DNA from 3 places in the Streptomyces antibioticus genome. Region 3 is predicted to be linked to each of the others. Evidence: riboswitches for the same ligand, from Rfam matches in the RefSeq annotation. Region 3 holds a riboswitch; each other region holds the start of a gene.
The links. A riboswitch is a leader RNA that binds a small molecule or an ion and turns the genes downstream of it on or off. The one in region 3 is predicted to bind cyclic di-AMP.
Positions count from the first base shown of each region.

Region 1: linked by a shared signal. The riboswitch ahead of AFM16_RS16215 (LysM peptidoglycan-binding domain-containing protein) and the one ahead of AFM16_RS18865 (M23 family metallopeptidase) in region 3 are both predicted to bind cyclic di-AMP.
Region 2: linked by a shared signal. The riboswitch ahead of AFM16_RS23960 (C40 family peptidase) and the one ahead of AFM16_RS18865 (M23 family metallopeptidase) in region 3 are both predicted to bind cyclic di-AMP.

Region 1 covers NZ_CM007717.1:3,650,983-3,657,302, forward strand. Annotated here, with positions in the region: gene AFM16_RS16195 (Ppx/GppA phosphatase family protein) at 1-533, opposite strand, end outside; gene AFM16_RS16200 (DUF501 domain-containing protein) at 530-1,072, opposite strand; gene AFM16_RS16205 (FtsB family cell division protein) at 1,099-1,575, opposite strand; gene eno (phosphopyruvate hydratase) at 1,682-2,968, opposite strand; gene AFM16_RS16215 (LysM peptidoglycan-binding domain-containing protein) at 3,331-4,065, opposite strand; cyclic di-AMP (ydaO/yuaA leader) riboswitch at 4,070-4,238, opposite strand; gene AFM16_RS16220 (LysM peptidoglycan-binding domain-containing protein) at 4,443-5,453, opposite strand; gene AFM16_RS16225 (cytochrome P450 family protein) at 5,662-6,320, opposite strand, start outside.
Region 2 covers NZ_CM007717.1:5,247,503-5,253,822, forward strand. Annotated here, with positions in the region: gene AFM16_RS23950 (C40 family peptidase) at 1-497, opposite strand, end outside; gene AFM16_RS23955 (tellurite resistance/C4-dicarboxylate transporter family protein) at 963-1,970, opposite strand; gene AFM16_RS23960 (C40 family peptidase) at 2,103-3,287, opposite strand; cyclic di-AMP (ydaO/yuaA leader) riboswitch at 3,296-3,465, opposite strand; gene pcrA (DNA helicase PcrA) at 3,711-6,209, shown strand; gene AFM16_RS23970 (M23 family metallopeptidase) at 6,270-6,320, opposite strand, start outside.
Region 3 covers NZ_CM007717.1:4,200,968-4,207,287, reverse strand. Annotated here, with positions in the region: gene AFM16_RS18875 (dihydrofolate reductase family protein) at 76-1,206, shown strand; tRNA gene AFM16_RS18870 (tRNA-Met) at 1,254-1,327, shown strand; cyclic di-AMP (ydaO/yuaA leader) riboswitch at 1,641-1,807, shown strand; gene AFM16_RS18865 (M23 family metallopeptidase) at 1,817-2,872, shown strand; gene AFM16_RS18860 (aldo/keto reductase) at 2,967-3,914, shown strand; gene AFM16_RS18855 (PrsW family intramembrane metalloprotease) at 4,709-6,091, opposite strand; gene trmB (tRNA (guanosine(46)-N7)-methyltransferase TrmB) at 6,143-6,320, opposite strand, start outside.

The DNA of each region.
Region 1 (6,320 bases), 550 kb from region 3:
ACGCCCTCGCGGACCAGGTGACGCTCGGTCATACGCACACAGCCGATGTCCACGGAGCGCGCGGCGCGCACCGCGCTGTCGCCGACGACGAACTCCGTGGAGCCGCCGCCGATGTCCACGACCAGGTAGGGCCGCGTCAGGTCCTGACGTCCGGCCAGTTCCCGGGTGGCGCCGGTGAAGGAGAACTCGGCCTCCTGGTCCCCGCTGATGACCTCGGGTTCGACGCCCAGGATGTCCAGCACCCCGCGCACGAACTCGTCGCGGTTCTCGGCGTCCCGGGAGGCGGAGGTGGCGACGAACCGCAGCCGCTGCGCGCCGTGCTCCTTGATGACGGCCGCGTACTCCCGGCAGGCGGCGAAGGTGCGCTCCAGGGCCTCGGGGGCGAGCCGGCCGGTGCGGTCGACGCCCTGGCCGAGCCGGACGATCGTCATCCGGCGGTCCAGCTCGGTCAGTTCACCGGTGGCCGGGTCGCAGTCGGCGACCAGGAGCCGGATGGAGTTCGTACCGCAGTCGACGGCGGCGACCCGGGTCACCGTCCGCCGTCCTTCGCGTCCGCGTCGGAGGTGATGACGCAGGTGCCCTTGCGCCACCATTCCGGCAGCATGGCGAGGGCCTCGTCGCCGAGCGGGTTCACGCCGGGTCCGGCGGCCAGCGAGTGGGCGACGAGGACGTGCAGGCACTTCACCCGGTCCGGCATGCCGCCCGCGCTCGGGAAGCCCTTCAGCTCCTCGATCTCGTCCCGGCGCCGGATGTAGTCCTCGTGCGCCGCGCGGTAGGCGGCGGCCAGCTCCGGGTCGGTCTCCAGACGGGCCGTCATCTCCTTCATCACGCCGTTCGCCTCCAGCGTGCCGATGGCCGAGTTGGCCTTGGGGCACGTCAGGTAGTACAGCGTCGGGAAGGGCGTGCCGTCGGGGAGGCGGGGGGCCGTCTCGACGACGTCCGGCTGTCCGCACGGGCACCGGTGCGCGATCGCGCGCAGCCCGCGCGGGGGCCGGCCGAGCTGCTGCTTGAATGCCTCGACGTCGGCCTCGGTGGGCTCGGTGCGCGGAGTGGTCGGCGGGGCAGTGTCCATGCCTGTACGAAAATCTCTCTGTCGGTTCACTGGTCGGAGGCGTCGGACTTGTCGACGCCGTCCCAGACGTTCGAGTACCAGGGGCGGTCGGCCGCTCCGAGTCCGGCGCGGGACTGCTTGGCCGCCTCCGGGTCGATCACGACGTATCCGGTCTCCCCCGGCAGCACATAGTGCAGGCGCAGCCGGATCTGCTGCTCGGCGTACGCGTCGTCCTGCCAGCGTGCCTTGAGGTCGCGCAGCTCTTCCACCCGCTCGGCGGCCTGCCGCTTCTCCCGCTCCAGATCGGCGATCTCGGCGCGCTGGGAGACGTACTGCCGCATCGGGTAGGCGAGGGCCACGATCAGGGTGCACAGCACCAGCGCCAGCAGGGCCGCGCGGCCGGTGAGCCGGGAGCGGCGGGCCTGGCGCTTGGTCTGGGAGCGGTAGACCCGGGCCGCGGTCTGCTCGCCGAGCAGCCGGATCCTGGTCGTGGTGGAGAAACGGTCCCGGTCCTTGACGGCCATCGGCTCTCCGCCTCCCCTTCCACGTGCGTACGTCCCCGCACACGGTACGGGACCGGGTACGGGGACGTACGTACGACTGGCTGAGCCTTACCCAGGTGGGGTCAGGTCAGCCCTTGAACCGCGGGAAGGCGCTGCGCCCGGCGTAGACCGCCGCGTCGTCGAGGATCTCCTCGATGCGCAGGAGCTGGTTGTACTTGGCGACGCGCTCGGAGCGGGCCGGGGCGCCGGTCTTGATCTGGCCGCAGTTGGTGGCGACGGCGAGGTCGGCGATCGTGACGTCCTCGGTCTCGCCGGAGCGGTGGGACATCATGCACTTGAAGCCGTTGCGCTGGGCCAGCTCGACAGCGTCCAGCGTCTCGGTGAGCGAGCCGATCTGGTTGACCTTGACGAGCAGGGCGTTGGCGGTGCCCTCCTCGATGCCGCGGGCGAGGCGCTCGGGGTTGGTGACGAACAGGTCGTCGCCGACGATCTGCACCTTGTCGCCGAGGCGGTCGGTGAGGACCTTCCAGCCGGCCCAGTCGTCCTCGAACAGCGGGTCCTCGATGGAGACCAGCGGGTAGGCCGCCACCAGCTCCTCGTAGTACTCGGTCATCTCGGCGGCCGAGCGGGACTTGCCCTCGAACTGGTACGTGCCGTCCTTGTAGAACTCGGACGCGGCGACGTCGAGCGCGAGCGCGATCTGCTCGCCGGGCGCGTAGCCGGCTTCCTTGATGGCCTCGAGGATGAGGTCGAGGGCCTCGCGGTTGGAGCCGAGGTTCGGGGCGAAGCCGCCCTCGTCGCCGAGGCCGGTGGACAGGCCCTTGGCCTTCAGCACCTTCTTGAGGGTGTGGTAGACCTCGGTGCCCCAGCGCAGCGCCTCGGAGAAGGACTCCGCGCCGATCGGGGCGATCATGAACTCCTGGATGTCCACGTTGGAGTCGGCGTGCGAGCCGCCGTTCAGGATGTTCATCATCGGAACGGGCAGCAGGTGCGCGTTCGGGCCGCCCAGGTAGCGGAAGAGCGGGAGGTCGCTGGCCTCGGAGGCGGCGTGGGCGACGGCGAGGGAGACGCCGAGGATCGCGTTGGCGCCGAGGGAGCCCTTGTTGTCGGTGGCGTCCAGGTCGAACATGGCCTGGTCGATCAGGCGCTGCTCGGTGGCGTCGTAGCCGACCAGCTCGGGGCCGATCTGCTCGATGACGGCGAGGACGGCCTTCTCGACACCCTTGCCCTGGTAGCGGTTCGGGTCACCGTCGCGCAGCTCGATGGCCTCGAAGGCGCCGGTGGAGGCGCCGGACGGGACGGCGGCACGACCCGTGCTGCCGTCGTCGAGGCCGACCTCGACCTCGACCGTGGGGTTGCCTCGGGAGTCCAGGATTTCCCGGGCTACGACGACGTCGATGGACGGCACGAGCATCTCCTTCTTGGATGTGACGCTGGGTGTGCGGGGCCGTGTGGGCCTTGCGACTAGAGCCTAACCGCCTTCGGGGCGTCGGCAGCCGACCGACCGTCCCGTGGACAGACAGACCGTCCGGTGGACAGGTAGACCGTACCCATTGTTTCCGCCCGGAACAAAGGGTGGGTGGCGTGGAGGCGAAAATCCGGCGCACGAAAAACCCCGCCCCGGTGCGTACGGGGGAAGACGCACCGGGGCGGGGGCCCGTGAGGACGGGGGGTGACCCTCACGAGGTACTCAGTGTGCGGGGCCCGCTTGTGGGGAAGCTGTGGTCCCGCTGGGGGCCGGGTGTCACCTGGGGGGAGCGACGGCCCGGCCGCGGCTCACTTGAGGTGGAGCTGCTGGCCCGGGTAGATCAGGTCGGCGTCCTGGACGACACCCTTGTTGAGCTGGAACAGCTTCTGCCAGCCGCCCTTGACCTTGTGCTTGGTGGCGATGGTGCTGAGGGTGTCGCCCTTGACGACCTTGTACTCGCCGTCGCCCTTCTTGACCTTCTTGCCGGTCGGGGTGGTGACGGTCTTGGTGCTCTGCTCGCTCTTGCCGACGGCGGGGCGCTCGGCGGAGCGGGAGGCGGCCTGCTGCTCGCCGGCGCGGGAGCCGGTGCTGCCCGCGGTCGGGGCGGCGGACGGGGTCTGGGCCGAGGAGGAGCCGCTGTCGGAGCCGGCCGAGGCGCCGCCGTTGAACGGCGTGTTGGACAGACCGACGCCGCAGGTCGGCCAGGCACCCTTGCCCTGGCCCGCGAGGACCTTCTCGGCGATGGTGATCTGCTGCGTCTTGGAGGCCAGGTCGGCGCGGGAGGCGTAGGCGGTGCCGCCGTACGCGGCCCAGGTGGAGGCGGAGAACTGGAGGCCGCCGTAGTAGCCGTTGCCGGTGTTGATGGACCAGTTGCCGCCCGACTCGCACTGGGCGACCGCGTCCCACTCGGAGGCGGTGGCGGCGGAGGCGTTGCCGGCGGCCATCAGCGGGGCGGCGACGGCGACACCGGTGACGCCGGCGATCATGGCGGCGCGGGTGGTCTTGGACGGACGGCGGTGCTTGCCCTTACCGGAAAACAGCATGGAACGATCCCCTCACCGACGCCTGCGAGGTGAGCTGTCGGGTTCGGGCCGGTTGAGTTGCCCGGCCGCGCACCTCACGGTGCACGGCTTCACCCCGAGCCGGTCACGGCGTCGACCGCCGGTTCCGGCACTTACCTTGGGTCCCCCGCTCCTGCCTGCGGCGCTTGACGCGACGACTGTTCCCGGGGCGCCACTGGCAGGATTCGGCGTTGCGACGACCGGGGCCCGGGTTGCCGAGCGGCTCGACCGTAGACACGGAATTCGCGGAATTCCAAAGACGATCAGGGCTTCTGAGACTCATCCCACACTTTCACCAAACCGGACATTCGGCGCGAAGTGTGACGTGAACTCCCGGTGCCTTTGGGGGTGTTCCGGCCCTATTCGGCGCCGGTGTCCAGCGCCTGACCGGGGACGATGACGCTCGGGTCGGCACCGATGCGCTCCAGGTTCTCCTCGTACAGGGCGCGCCATCCGCCCTCCAGGCCAAGGGAGTCGGTGATGGAGGCGAGGGAGTCGCCGTCCTGGACCGTGTAGACCTCCTCGGCGGCGTGCCGGCCGGCGGAGGCGGGCGCCAGGCCGTCCGACGGGCCCTCCTCGGCGGTGGCGCCGCGGTGACGGCCGCCGGAGCCGAGGGTGCCGGTGTCGACGAGGCTCCAAGAACCCACGTCCTGCACCCACTTGTCCGACTCGCCCGACTCGTCCGCTTCGGGGCTGCCGGAGGGCGTGCCGCCGCCCTTCGCCGCGCCACCCGGTTTCGCGGCACCCTCGGAGGCGGCCGCGTCCTCCTCGTCGGCGGACGAAGCGGACGAAGAGGGGGAAGGGGAAGAAGAGGAGGAAGGGGACGAACTCGCCGAACCCTCGGTGGAGTCGGAGGCGCCGGGCGACGAGGTCGCGCCGGAGCCGGCGGAGCCGCCGGACGCCGAGGAGCCGGACTCCCCCTTGGACAGGTCGGACAAACCAGACGAACCGGATGAACCGTCAGCGATGCCCGTGTCCACGTTCAGCGCGCCGGACTCCTTGGTGAGCCCGGACGTCAGCCCGCAGGTGCCCCAGGCGCCGACCCCCTCGGCCGCGAGCAGCTTCTGCGCGACGGCTATCTGCTGGTTGCGGCTGGCCAGGTCGGGGCTGGCGGCGTAGTCCAGCCCGCCGTAGGTCTCCCACCGCTCCTGGGTGAGGCTGAGGCCGCCGTACTCGCCGGTGCCCTTGTCGGCGCTCCAGGAGCCGCCGGTCTCGCACTGGGCCACCTGGTCCCACACCGTGCCCTCGGCCGCGCTCGCGCCGGTGGCGGCGAGCAGCGGGATCGCGATGGCGGAGCCGGTCACGCCGGCTGCGACAAGGAGCGCCGGAGCCTGGCGAGGACGACGGTGACGACCGGACCCGGAGAGCATGCGGGGGCCTTTCTCTGGACAGCGTTGACCGGCGCGACGACGGTGCGGACACATCCGGAACCGTGGATGCCGCGCTGACGAGTGAACGTATCGGCAGACGATCACTTGTCACAAGTTAATGCCGCGCAGATCACGTGAAGATCACAGACTTGAGAGTCGGTCACCTTTGGTCCGCACGCCCGTCACACTGCCGCTGACGTGCGTTCAGTCACGGAGCGGAGATCACTCCGTCACGCACCGGGGTGAACTCGACGGGCAAGGTGCGCAGTCCGCGCATGATGAGTCCGCCGCGCCATCTCAAGTCGGCCGGGTCCGCGGCGAGCCGGAGATCCGGCAGCCGGGTGAGCAGGGTGGCCAGGGCGGTCTGCCCCTCCAGCCGGGCCAGCGGGGCGCCCAGACAGTAGTGGATGCCGTGGCCGTAACCGAGGTGCTGGTTGTCGCGGCGCGAGAGGTCCAGGGTGTCCGGATCGGCGAACCGGGCCGGGTCGCGGTCGGCGGCGGCCAGGACGACGAGCACGGGGTCCCCGGCCGCGATGTCCTGTCCGCCGAGGGTGAGCGGCTCGGTGGCGAAGCGCCAGGTGGCCAGCTCGACGGGGCCGTCGAAGCGCAGGAGTTCCTCGACGCCGGTCTCCAGCAGGCCGCGGTCCCCGGCGGCCAGGGAGTCCTGGAGGCGGCGGCGCTGCTCGGGGTGGGTGAGCAGGGCGTAGGTGCCGTTGCCGATGAGGTTGACGGTGGTCTCGAAACCGGCGAAGAGCAGGATGAACGCCATCGCCGCGGCCTCGTTCTCCGTGAGGTGCTCGCCGTGGTCGGAGGCGCGGATGAGACCCGAGATGAGGTCCTCGCCGGGTCCCGGTTCGGCGGGCAGGG
Region 2 (6,320 bases), 1.0 Mb from region 3:
CGGGCGGAGCCCCGTAGTTGCTCGATCTCACGGAGCTGCCGGCGGACCCGGCTGACGGCGGCCGACTGGCGGTCACCGGCGCGTTCGGCGAAGGCGGCGCCGTCCAGATAGCCGTCGGGGTCGTCGGAGAGCGCCAGTTGGACGGCGGGGCCGAGCCCGCCGTCGCGGTACTGTGCGGCCGCCATCGAACCCAGTTTCTCGCGGGCCGAGTTGAGCCGTTCCTCCTTGCGGGCGGCCTCGTCGCGCAGGGACTTCAGGCGCTGTTCGGCGGCGGTGGCCTTCTCATGGGCGCCGTTGTACTTCTCGGTGGCTTCCTCCGCCTCCCGGTACAGCCGGTCCACCTTGGCCTTGACCTGCGCCGGTGTCAGATTCGGCTCGGCCTGTCCGGTCCCGTCGAAGGCGGTCGCCGTCGCCGCCCCGGCGAGGGCGAGCGTGAACGCCGTACGGGCCTTGTGGCCGCCGAATGAGCGCTGTCGGGGCTTTCGGTGCGCTGCCACGGGGGACTTGCACGTCCTTTCGTCCGACCGCCTCGTCCGCAGGCCCGGCGGTGGACCGAAGGGGGATCGGCCCGACCGGTCGGCGGTCCGCGGGCCCGGGTCCGGGGCCGTCGTGTGAGCGGACGGACGGCCCGGGGGCTGCGGCTGACGCGTCCGGCGACGGCCCGCACAGGGGGAGCCGGCCGCCGCCGGACTTTCTCGGCGGTGGTGGCCGACTGCCGCCCCTGGCCCGGGCGGCGGTGGGGAGCCGGTCACCTGGGGGAGGACGCTAGGCCCGTTTGTGTCGGGTCGGTAACGCGATGTGCGGAAGTGGCATGAGGGGGCCGCCGTCTGACCGTTTTTGACCGGGGACGCGGAGTGGAGCCGTCGGCTTCGCGTGGCGCGCTGACCGAAGCGACGATTCGAGGACGCTTCGGAGCGGCGGGCTGCTATGGAAGCGCATATATGCGTGTGCGGGTGCGTGTTTCAGCGCGGCCTCGCGGCGCCGATCGTCGCGCGGGCCGCCACGGCCGCCGCCACCGCGACCGCCAGCCACACCGCCACCGCGACCCACAGCAGTACCTCCCCGAGCCGCTGCGGCCAGTCGATGCCAAGGGCGGGGACGGCGGACAGCAATGCCGCCGCCGTCATCCCCATCGGGAAGACGGTCGCCCAGCGGCGCACGTCGAAGCGCGGACGCGGCCGGACGATCTCGGCGACGAGCAGGACGGCGTACCAGCCCAGCGCGAGGACCAGCAGGGCGATGGTCACCGTGCGCAGGACGTGCTCGTCGTCGACGTTCCACAGGTACATCTCCGCGCTGTCGGCCGCGATGAGCTTCGTGCCGGCGAGCGCCGAGATGGCGAGCGCCCCGCCCGCCACCCACTGGTCCCCGGCGCCCTCGGTCACCTGCCGCGGGTCGAACCGCGCCAGCATCAGCACATAGAGCACCAGCCCCAGCCAGAACAGCACCAGCGCGGCGTGCGCCAGCCACTCCGTCAGCTCCTCCGCGGCCAGGGTCGCCGCCAGCACCGCGAGCCCCTCGGTGGCCACACAGCACAGGAAGACCGCCCCGGGCATCCGCCGCGTCCAGTGCCGCATGACGCGCAGCAGCAGCACGGGCCACAGGACCGCCGCGACCGCCAGCAGCGCCTCGGCCGGGACCGGCCAGCCCAGGGTCGACAGCCGGGTCCCGAGGACGGTCGTGGCGGCCACGGCGGTCAGCCCGCCCGGCGTCGACGCCTCCGTCAGCCAGCGCTCGCGCTCCCGCACCAGCCGGAGGACGAAGTCCGCGGCCAGCCCCACCCAGCCGATACCGGCCAGCGCCAGCATCACGCGCGACAGGCCCTCGTGGCCGGCCAGGTGCAGGGCGATCGACAGGATGCCGGTCGCCATCACGGCGGCCCCGGCCGCCGGGGGACGCTCCGCCCACCAGGCACGAAGGGCGGGACCGGCGGGACCGGAGGAGGGCGCGGAGGAGGGGGAGCCGGGCATGGAGCCGATGCTAGGGAGTGCGCGGCGCCTTCAGCGGGGGCACGCGCGCGGGGGCGGCGAAAAACCGGCATACGCGCGCGTACCGCCGAAAACGCGTACCACCGGAAAGCGGTCCACGCGCGTGTGCGTGCGTCAGGCCGGCCGGACCACGCTGTGGATCGCCGACTCGCCGTCGTAGTAGACCGACTCCTCGCGCACGTACGTGCCCGGCTTCGGGGCGTGGATCATCATGCCGTTGCCTGTGTAGATGCCGACGTGGCTGACGCCCTCGTAGAAGAACACCAGGTCACCGGGGCGGGCGTCGGTGAGGGAGACGGTGGTGCCGAAGGTCACCTGGTCGTAGGTGGTGCGCGGCAGGGCGACGCCTGCGGCCTTCCAGGCGGCCTGGGTGAGGCCGGAGCAGTCGTAGGAGCCGGGGCCGGTCGCGCCCCAGACGTACGGCTTGCCGATCTGCGCGCGGGCGAAGGCGAGTGTCTTCTCGGCCTTGGTGGAGACCACGCCGCTCTGGGACGGCGAAGGCGAGGGCGAGGGCGAGGGCGAGGGGGAGGGAGACGGGGACGGGGACGGGGACGACGTGCCCGTGTCCGTGGCCGGCGCGGCGGCCGCCTGTCGCTGCGCCAGTTCCGCCGCCTTGCGCGCGGCCTCCTCCTGGCGCTGCCGCTCGATCGCCGCCAGTCGCGCCTGCTCCTGGGCGGTCAGCCGGGACAGCAGCTCGCGCGCGGTGGCGAGCTTCTTCTGGACCGTCGCCTTGGCGGTCTTCAGCTCGCGCTGGGTGTCGGTGAGCGCGGCGAGACTCTCACCGGCCTCCCGGCGCTTCCGCATCGTCGTCGACTGCTCGGTAACGTAGTCGTCGACCATGCCCTTCTGACGTTCGGTCAGGCGCCCCATGAGCTGGGCCTGGTCGACGTAGTCCTGCGGGGTGTCGGCGAGCAGGAAGGCCGCCGTGTCCGGCGCGGCGGCTCCGGTGCGGTACTGGGCGGCGGCGAAGGAACCCAGCTCCTCGCGCGCCTCGTTGAGGTTCTGGGTGCGTCGGGCGACGTCGTCGAGGAGACCGGCGACGCGCTTGCGCTGGGTGGTCGTCCTCTCCTTGGCGGCGTTGTACTTCTCGGTCGCCGACTCGGCCTGGCGGTAGAGGTCGCCGACCTTCTTCTCGACCTCCTCCAGGCTCGGTGTGCCGTCGTCCGAGGAGGGGGCGGCGTCGGCCGACTGGGAGAACAGGGCCACGGACGTGAGGGCGGCGGTGGCGAGGGCGGGTGTGCGGATGCCCGCCACGCGCGGACCGGAGGCACGCCGTGGCTTGCGGTGCTGCGACGCCAAAGGAGGCGACTCCTTCCATCGTCCGCCTACCGGGTTAGCTGTCGGGTTCGGGCGGGTGGTTCGGAAGGGTTGCCCTACGGCCTGTCCCCGCGCGGGACGGGGAGTCGGGCCGATTCACCCCGGAGTTTCGGTGGGTCCCCGGCTCCGGGCGCCGCACGGAAGGGGGCGTGGCCGGACTCGGCGGAGGCCGCGCGGCCCGGCGAGGTTCGCCGGTGGAGGTCGTACGGCCTGTTCGGCACGGTAGCCAACGTGTGAGGCCCTTGTGAAGGTTGATGGGTGATATGTCCGATACATTTTCGTGACCTGAGGGAAAGGGTCCTCGTTCGATCACGGGTTGTGATAAGGCCGCGCCGGAAGGTGAGTGGCGGGATGTTTCGGGGACCGGGACCGGTTGTCAGTGGCGCCCCCTAGACTCGGAGAGCGATGAGCAGCCTCTTTGACGACAGCTTCCTGGCGGACCTCCAGGGCCCCCGCGCCCATGAGGAGGAGCCCCCGCCGCCGCCCGAGGACGATCACTCTCCGGAGCAGCTTCCGGACGATCTGTTCGGCGGGAAGTTCGACACGCCCCCGGACCGGGACGCCCACTACCGCGACGGCGCCCCGCGCCCGGTGCTGGACGCGGCGGCCCTCCTGGACGGGCTGAACGACAACCAGCGCGCGGCCGTCGTGCACGCCGGCACCCCGCTGCTCATCGTGGCCGGCGCCGGCTCCGGCAAGACGCGCGTGCTCACCCACCGCATCGCCCACCTGCTCGCCGAGCGCCAGGTCCACCCGGGCCAGATCCTCGCGATCACCTTCACCAACAAGGCCGCGGGCGAGATGAAGGAGCGCGTCGAGCAGCTCGTCGGCCCGCGCGCGAACGCCATGTGGGTGATGACGTTCCACAGCGCGTGCGTGCGGATCCTGCGCCGCGAGTCGAAGAAGCTCGGCTTCACCTCCTCCTTCTCGATCTACGACGCCGCCGACTCCAAGCGTCTGATGGCGCTCGTCTGCCGCGATCTGGACCTCGACCCCAAGCGCTACCCGCCGAAGTCCTTCAGCGCCAAGATCAGCAACCTGAAGAACGAGCTGATCGACGAGGAGGACTTCGCGGCCCAGGCAGGTGACGGCTTCGAGAAGACCCTCGCCCAGGCGTACGCCATGTACCAGTCGCGGCTGCGCGAGGCGAACGCCCTCGACTTCGACGACCTGATCATGACGACGGTCAATCTGCTGCGCGCCTTCCCCGATGTCGCCGAGCACTACCGCCGCCGCTTCCGGCACGTCCTGGTCGACGAGTACCAGGACACCAACCACGCCCAGTACGCCCTGGTCAGGGAGCTGGTCGGCACCTCCGAGCACCCGGTCGACGTCCCCCCGAACGAGTTCGACGTACCGCCGGCCGAGCTGTGCGTCGTGGGCGACGCCGACCAGTCGATCTACGCCTTCCGGGGCGCGACGATCCGCAACATCCTCCAGTTCGAGGAGGACTACCCGGACGCGACGACGATCCTGCTGGAGCAGAACTACCGCTCCACGCAGACCATCCTGTCCGCCGCCAACGCGGTCATCGAGCGCAACGAGTCCCGCCGCCCCAAGAACCTGTGGACCAACGCGGGCGCGGGCGCGCGCATCACCGGCTATGTCGCCGACACCGAGCACGACGAGGCGCAGTTCGTCGCCGACGAGATAGACCGCCTCACGGACGCGGGCGACGCCAAGGCCGGTGACGTCGCGGTCTTCTACCGCACCAACGCCCAGTCCCGTGTCTTCGAAGAGGTCTTCATCCGCGTCGGCCTGCCCTACAAGGTCGTCGGCGGAGTCCGCTTCTACGAGCGCAAGGAGGTCCGGGACGTCCTGGCCTATCTGCGGGTCCTGGCCAACCCGGAGGACTCCGTCCCGCTGCGCCGCATCCTCAACGTGCCCAAGCGCGGCATCGGCGAGCGCGCCGAGGCGATGATCGACGCGCTCTCCCAGCGGGAGAAGATCAGCTTCCCGCAGGCGCTCAAGCGCGTCGACGAGGCGTACGGCATGGCCGCGCGCTCCACCAACGCCGTGAAGCGGTTCAACGTCCTGATGGACGAGCTGCGCACGATCGTCGAGTCCGGCGCCGGCCCCGCCACCGTCCTGGAGGCCGTGCTCGAACGCACCGGCTATCTCGCCGAGTTGCAGGCGTCCACCGACCCGCAGGACGAGACCCGCATCGAGAACCTCCAGGAACTCGCTGCCGTGGCCCTGGAGTTCGAGCAGGAGACCGCCGAGGCCGAAGGGGGCGCGGCGACCGGTGGGCTCGCCGCCTTCCTGGAGCGGGTCGCGCTGGTCGCCGACTCCGACCAGATCCCCGACGAGGACGAGGACGGCTCGGGCGTCATCACCCTGATGACCCTGCACACCGCCAAGGGCCTGGAGTTCCCGGTCGTCTTCCTCACCGGCATGGAGGACGGCGTCTTCCCGCACATGCGCGCCCTCGGCCAGACCAAGGAGCTGGAGGAGGAGCGCCGGCTGGCCTACGTCGGCATCACCCGCGCGCGGGAGCGGCTCTACCTCACCCGCTCCGCCCTGCGCAGCGCCTGGGGCCAGCCGTCGTACAACCCGCCCTCCCGGTTCCTGGAGGAGATCCCGGGGACGCACGTGGACTGGAAGCGGACGGGCGCGGCCGCGCCGGTGTCCTCCGGGCCGGTGTCCGGGGTCGCGGCCTCGCTGTCCTCGTCCCGCTCGCGCTCCTCGGCCTCCGGCGCGTCCGGATTCGCGACCCGCCGGGGCGCGGCGGAGAAGCCGGTGGTCGCGCTGGCCGTCGGCGACCGGGTCACCCACGACCAGTTCGGACTGGGCACGGTCGTCGGGGTGAAGGGCACGGGCGCCAACGCCGAGGCCACGATCGACTTCGGCGACACCAAGCCGAAGCGGCTGCTGCTGCGGTACGCGCCGGTGGAGAAGCTGTAACGACGACGCGAACGGCCCCCTCTCCACAAGGAGCGGGGGCCGGACCGAAGCGTCGAAGTCCTACGTCGGGTCGAGTCCGTGGCTGCGCAGCCACGACAGCGGGTCTATGGC
Region 3 (6,320 bases):
TGTAGGTTTGTTTCAAACTTGAACCAAGATCCCCCGGCCCCGCACCTTCCGTCGTCTCCCAGGAGAACCGCGCCGATGCCGTACCCGTACGTCCTGCTGTCCGCCGCCGTCTCCCTCGACGGCTTCCTGGACGACACCACCTCCGAGCGCCTGCTCCTGTCCAGCCCCGCCGACTTCGACCGGGTCGACGCCGTACGGGCCTCGGTCGACGCGATCCTGATCGGCGCCGGCACCATCCGCGCCGACAACCCCCGGCTGCTGGTGAACTCCCCCGACCGCCGCGCCGCCCGGCTCGCGGAGGGCCGGCCGGAGTACCCCCTCAAGGTCACCGTCAGCGGCTCCGGCGAGCTGGACCCGGAGGCCCGCTTCTGGCACAGCGGCGGCGAGAAAGTCGTCTATACGACGGAGAAGGGCGCGGCACGGGCCCGCGCGCTCGGCATCGCGGCGGACGTCGTCCCCCTCGGCGCCGAGCTGGACTGGCGGCGCCTCCTCACCCATCTGCACGACGAGCGCGGGGTGCGCCGGCTGATGGTCGAGGGCGGTGGCACCGTCCACAGCCAGCTCCTCCAGCAGGGCCTCGCCGACGAACTCCAGCTCGTCCTCGCCCCCCTCTTCGTGGGCGACCCGGACGCGCCCCGGCTCTTCGGCCCCGGCGCCTACCAGGGCGGACGCCTCCGGCTGACCGAGACGCGGCGGATCGAGGACGTCGTCCTCATGCGCTACGAGCCCACCGCCCCCGGCACCGGTGACCTCCCCGCCGCGGCCGACCGGCACTGGCTCGCCCTCGCCTGCGAGCTGGCCACGCAGTGCCCGCCGTCGGACACGGCGTTCAGCGTGGGCGCGGTGGTCGTGGCCGCCGACGGGACCGAGCTGGCCCGCGGCCACTCCCGCGAGGGCGACGACCTCCAGGCGCACGCCGAGGAGGCGGCCCTCGCCAAGCTCGACCCCGCCGACCCGCGGCTGGCCGGCGCCACCGTCTACAGCAGCCTCGAACCCTGCGCCGTCCGCGCCTCCCGGCCCACGCCGTGCGCCCGGCTCGTCCTGGACGCGGGGGTGCGCCGGGTCGTCACGGCCTGGCGGGAGCCGGACACCTTCGTGAAGAACGCGGACGGCAGCGGCCTGCTGGCGGCCCACGGCGTCGACGTCGTCGTCCTCCCGGAGTACGCGGAACGGGCCCAGAAGCCCAACCGGCACCTGCCCGGATAACCGATGTGCTTTCCACCCCCGGGATGGCGTAGAGTGGTGTTCATCGACGCGGGGTGGAGCAGCTCGGTAGCTCGCTGGGCTCATAACCCAGAGGTCGCAGGTTCAAATCCTGTCCCCGCTACTGAAGGCCGAGGGCCGGAATCCGAGAGGGTTCCGGCCCTCGGTGCGTTCCGCGTCCATGTGCGGCTACCACCGGTGACCGGCCGTGCGCTCTGCGCATAACAAGTGAGTCACCATCAAAACGGGGATGACTACTGAACGGTTCCCGGGGTAGGGGCGGCGCCGGTCAACTCGCCCGTTTTTCATCGTTCATGGCCTGAAAGTCCAGGCCAGAAATGTTGTTGATCAAGGGGAACAGCTTGGAATAGCGCCCCCGGGTCTATTAACGTTCGATAACGCAGCGCGGTCGTCCCAGCCGTCACAAGCGACGGCTCCGTGCGCACGCGCCGAATCCCGCAAGGGAACCGGGGAACCACCACCTTGGGGTGAATCGCACGGCAGCCGCCCGTGAACTCGCAGAGTCACGAACGGTATACGCGCGTAGGAGACCTTCCCGCTCCGAACCCGTCAGCTAACCCGGTAGGCGGCGGAAGGAAAGGAGTGCGCCCGCGTGGTGTCCAACCGGCCTGCCCCCGAAGCCCCGTTCGTGCCGAGTCAGCGGTCCGCCGACACCTTCGTCTACGGCGGCGCGCGCACCGACGACGAGGGCCCCTGGGAGGAGTGGAACCCCACCGCGGAGTCCGTCCGCCCGGTCCGGGGCAAGCACCGGGTCGCCAAGCAGCGCGGCGGCGGAGGAGGGTTCGCCCGTAGCTCCACCGTGCTCGGCGTCGGCGTCATCGCCGCCGTCAGCGCCGGCGGGATGGCCAGCGCCAACACAGGCAAGGCCCCGGTCTCCATCTCCATGCCGGACCTGCCGAACGTCGGCTCGCTGATATCCGACGACGAGCCCGCCGAGGACACCGCCCCCACGCTCAGCAGCTTCGGCAGCGTGACCACCCCGCAGGCCGACGACACCGCCCCGCAGAGCGCCGCCGACGCCGGCGAGGCCCTGCGCAGCCGGATCATGGCCCAGGTCGAGTCGCAGCAGACGCAGGTCGAGACGCAGGCCCAGCTCGCCGCCGCGGAAGCCGCGGCCAAGGCCGAGGCCGACGCCGTCGCCAAGGCCGAGAAGGAGGCGGAGACCAAGGCCACCGCCGCCAAGGAGAAGGCCGAGGCGGAGGCCAAGGAGAAGGCCGAGGCCGCGCGCCTCGCCGAGCTGGCCACGCAGTACGCGCTGCCGACCTCCTCGTACACGATCACCTCGACCTTCGGTGAGGCCGGCGCCTACTGGTCCTCCGGCTACCACACCGGCCTGGACTTCGCCGCCCCCACGGGCACGCTGATCAAGGCCGTGCACAGCGGCACGATCACGTCGGCGGGCTGGGACGGCTCGTACGGCTACAAGACCGTGCTCACCCTCGACGACGGCACCGAGATCTGGTACGCCCACCAGTCGTCGATCAGCGTCAGCGTCGGCCAGAAGGTCGCGACCGGCGATGTCATCGGCCGCGTCGGCGCCACCGGCAACGTCACCGGCGCCCACCTCCACCTGGAGGTCCACCCGGGCGGCAGTGCGTCGGGCATCGACCCGGGGGCCTGGCTGCGGAGCAAGGGCCTCAACCCCTGAGGTTTCCCGGCTCGGACTGATCCGCCCGCCGCTTCACACGCTGTTCGCACGGCGGGCGGAATCGTCCCGGCACCGGTGACCGTTGGGAAGAGGCATGACTGCTCTTCGCAAGCTCGGCACCTCCGACCTCCAGGTCTTCCCGCTCGCCCTCGGCGGCAACGTCTTCGGCTGGACCGCCGACGAGACCGCCTCCTTCGCCGTCCTCGACGCCTACACCGCCGCCGGCGGCAACTTCCTCGACACCGCCGACTCCTACTCGGCGTGGATCGAGGGCAACAGCGGCGGCGAGTCCGAGACCCTGATCGGCCGCTGGATCGCCGCCCGCGGCAACCGCGACGACCTGGTGATCGCCACCAAGGTCAGCCAGCACCCGGACTTCCCCGGCCTGACCGCCGCCAACATCAAGGCCGCCGCCGACGCCTCCCTGCGCCGCCTCGGCACCGACCACATCGACCTGTACTACACCCACTTCGACAAGCCCGAGGTGCCGGTCGAGGAGATCGTCGGCGCGCTCGACGACCTGGTGCGGGCGGGCAAGGTGCGGTACACGGCCGCCTCCAACATCTCGCCCGAACGCCTCCGGGCGTCCCTGGAGTTCGCCGACCGCGAGGGCCTCGCCCGGTACGTGGCGCTCCAGCCCCACTACAACCTGGTCTCCCGCGACACCTACGAGGGCGCCCTCCAGGACCTCGCCGAGCGCTCGGGGCTCGCCGCCCTCCCCTACTCCGGGCTCGCCTCCGGCTTCCTCACCGGCAAGTACCGGCCGGGCGGTGCGACGGTGGACAGCGCGCGGGCGGGGAGGGCCGCCGGGCACCTGGAGACGGAGCGGGGCCGCCGGGTCCTTCTCGTGCTGGACGAGATCGCCCGCGAGCGCGGCGCCGAGGTCGCCACGGTCGCCCTGTCCTGGCTCGCCGCCCGCCCGACGGTCACCGCCCCCATCGCCTCGGCCCGCACCCCGGAACAACTCCCCGCCCTGCTGGCGGTGGCGGATCTGAAGCTGACGGAGGGGGAAGTGGGACGGCTCACGGCGGCGTCGGACTGAGCGGCGGCGGCGTGCTGGGCGCCGTCGGGCTGAGCGGCGGGGGCGGCGAGGGTGTCGTGCCGGGCGCCGCCGGCGCGGGACGGTCGGAGGTGGTGCTGGCGCGGGCGGACGGTCGTGGGCGGCGCCGGGCTGTTCGGGTCGGGGCGAGCCGCCTATCGGGTCGGGGGCGCGCCGCCTGCGCCGTCATGCGCGACGGCGTACCGCCCCGAGCCCCCGGGGGGACGGGGTGCTTGAGCGGTTCGTCTGAGCCCTGGGGCACGTGGCGGCCTGTGCGGTCTGGCCGGGCCTGGGGCGCGTGGTGTCCGAGTGGTCCGCCGGCGCCGGTGCGTCTGCGGTCCTCCGGTTCTGCGGGGCTGGACCTTTCGCGTCCGGCCTGTCCGGCGGCCTGTGCGGTCTGGCCGGGCCTGGGGCGCGTGGTGTCCGAGCGATCCGCCGGAGCCGATGCGCCCGCGACCCCTCCGGTCCTGCGGGGCTGGACCTTCCGCGCCCGGCCTGTCCGGCGGCCTGTGCCGTCTGGCCGGGCCTGGGGCACGTGGTGTCCGAGCGATCCGCCGGCGCCGGTGCGTCTGCGACCCCTCCGGTCCTGCGGGGGCTGGACCTTCCGCGCCCGGCCCGTCCGGCGGCCTGTGCGGTCCGCCCGAGTCTGGGGTACGTGGTGTCCGAGCGATCCGCCGGCGCCGGTGCGTCTGCGACCCCTCCGGTCCTGCGGTGCCGAACCTTTCGCGCCCGCCTGGGCCTGCGGTGCCGGATCTTCCGCGCCCGCCCGGTCCTGCGGGGCCCAACCGTCCGGCGCCCTACGACTGGTAGGGGTTGGGGAGCGGGTGTGGGGCCGTCGGATATGCGTAGGCCGGGGGATGGGCGTGTCCGTAGCCTGCGGGAGGGCCGTACCCCTGGCCCTGTCCGTACACCCCGTACACCGGCCACGGCGCCACCGGGATCCGTACCGGTGGGGCCGTCATCCGGGCCGCGTGGTCCAGGGCCGGGCGGGCGACGTCCTTGCGGCGCCACAGCTCGTTGAGCAGTTCCCGCTCCCGTACGACGAAGTCGGCGCCGGCCCGCCCGCGCCGGCCCCGGTGCCGCAGGAACGCCAGTGACGTGGCGTACGCCTCGTACTCCGCGACCGCCCGCGCGGCCTGTCGGCCCAGGTGGCGTCCGGCGTACTCGCGGGCCAGCCGCCGGGCCCGCATCGAGCCGAGCGCGAAGGGTTCGGCCGGGCTCAGCCAGCCGGTGGCGGTGTAGGCGGGCAGTTCCTCGCGCACGGTGCGCAGTTCCCGCTGGCGGGTCGAGACCACGAGCCAGGTCAGCAGCCCGAACGCCGGGACCATGAACGACGCGTACACCGCGAAGAAGCCCAGCTCGCCGAAGGCCGCCGAGCCGTTCCACAGGGCGTGCATGCCCATCGCGAGCAGCAGTCCGGCCGGCGGGAGCAGCACGCGCCGCACCCGCTGGCGGTCCCCGGCGAACGCGGCGAAGCCGAAGCCGAGGCCGGTCAGCACGGTGAACAGGGGGTGCGCGAACGGGGACATGACGATCCGCACGAAGAAGGTCGCGGCGGTGACCGAGGCGATACCGCTGTCGCCGGTCATCTGGTCGGTGCCGAAGGCGGTGCCGAGGTAGAGGATGTTCTCGGTGAAGGCGAAGCCGGTGGCGGTGATCCCGGCTATGACCACGCCGTCGACGATTCCCGTGAAGTCCCGTCTGCGGAACAGGAACACGAGCAGGACGGCCGCCGCCTTGGCGGACTCCTCGACGACCGGCGCTATCACCGTCGCCCCGAGGGTGTCGGCGCTGGACGGGTCGGCGGTCGCGGTGGCTATCCAGCGGGTCGCGAAGCTGTTGGCGACGATGGCTATCAGCGCTGCCGCGCAGGCTCCCCAGGCGAACGCGAAGACCAGGTTCGGCCAGGGGCCCGGCTCCACCCGGTCCAGCCACCGGAACGCGGCGACCAGCAGCGGCACGGGCAGCACGGCCAGCCCCAGCCCGACCAGGAACCCCTGGGTGCCGGTCTGCTCCCGCACCAGCGCCAGGATGACCAGCCCGGACAGCGCGAGGAGCGTGATGAGCGCCCCGTAGCGCACCCATGCGCGCCGCCACCAGTGCGCGTGCCGCAGCGCGGCGCCCTCGGCGGGGCCGACGGGGCGCGGAGGGTACGGCGGGAACGGGGGACTGATGGCCACGGCATCGACCCTAACGAGGGAGAGGACGGTGGTGGACGGGGGTTTTCCGGGTCAGCGGTCCTCGTGCGGTACGCGACGGAAGAGCAGGTCGTTCACCACATGACCCTTGTCCAGCCCCTGTCCCTCGAAACGGGTCAGCGGCCGGAAGCCCGGTCTCGGCGCGAACCCGCCGTCGGCCCGTGTGTTCTCGAAGAGGGGGTGCGCCGTGAGCACCTCCAGCATCTGTTCC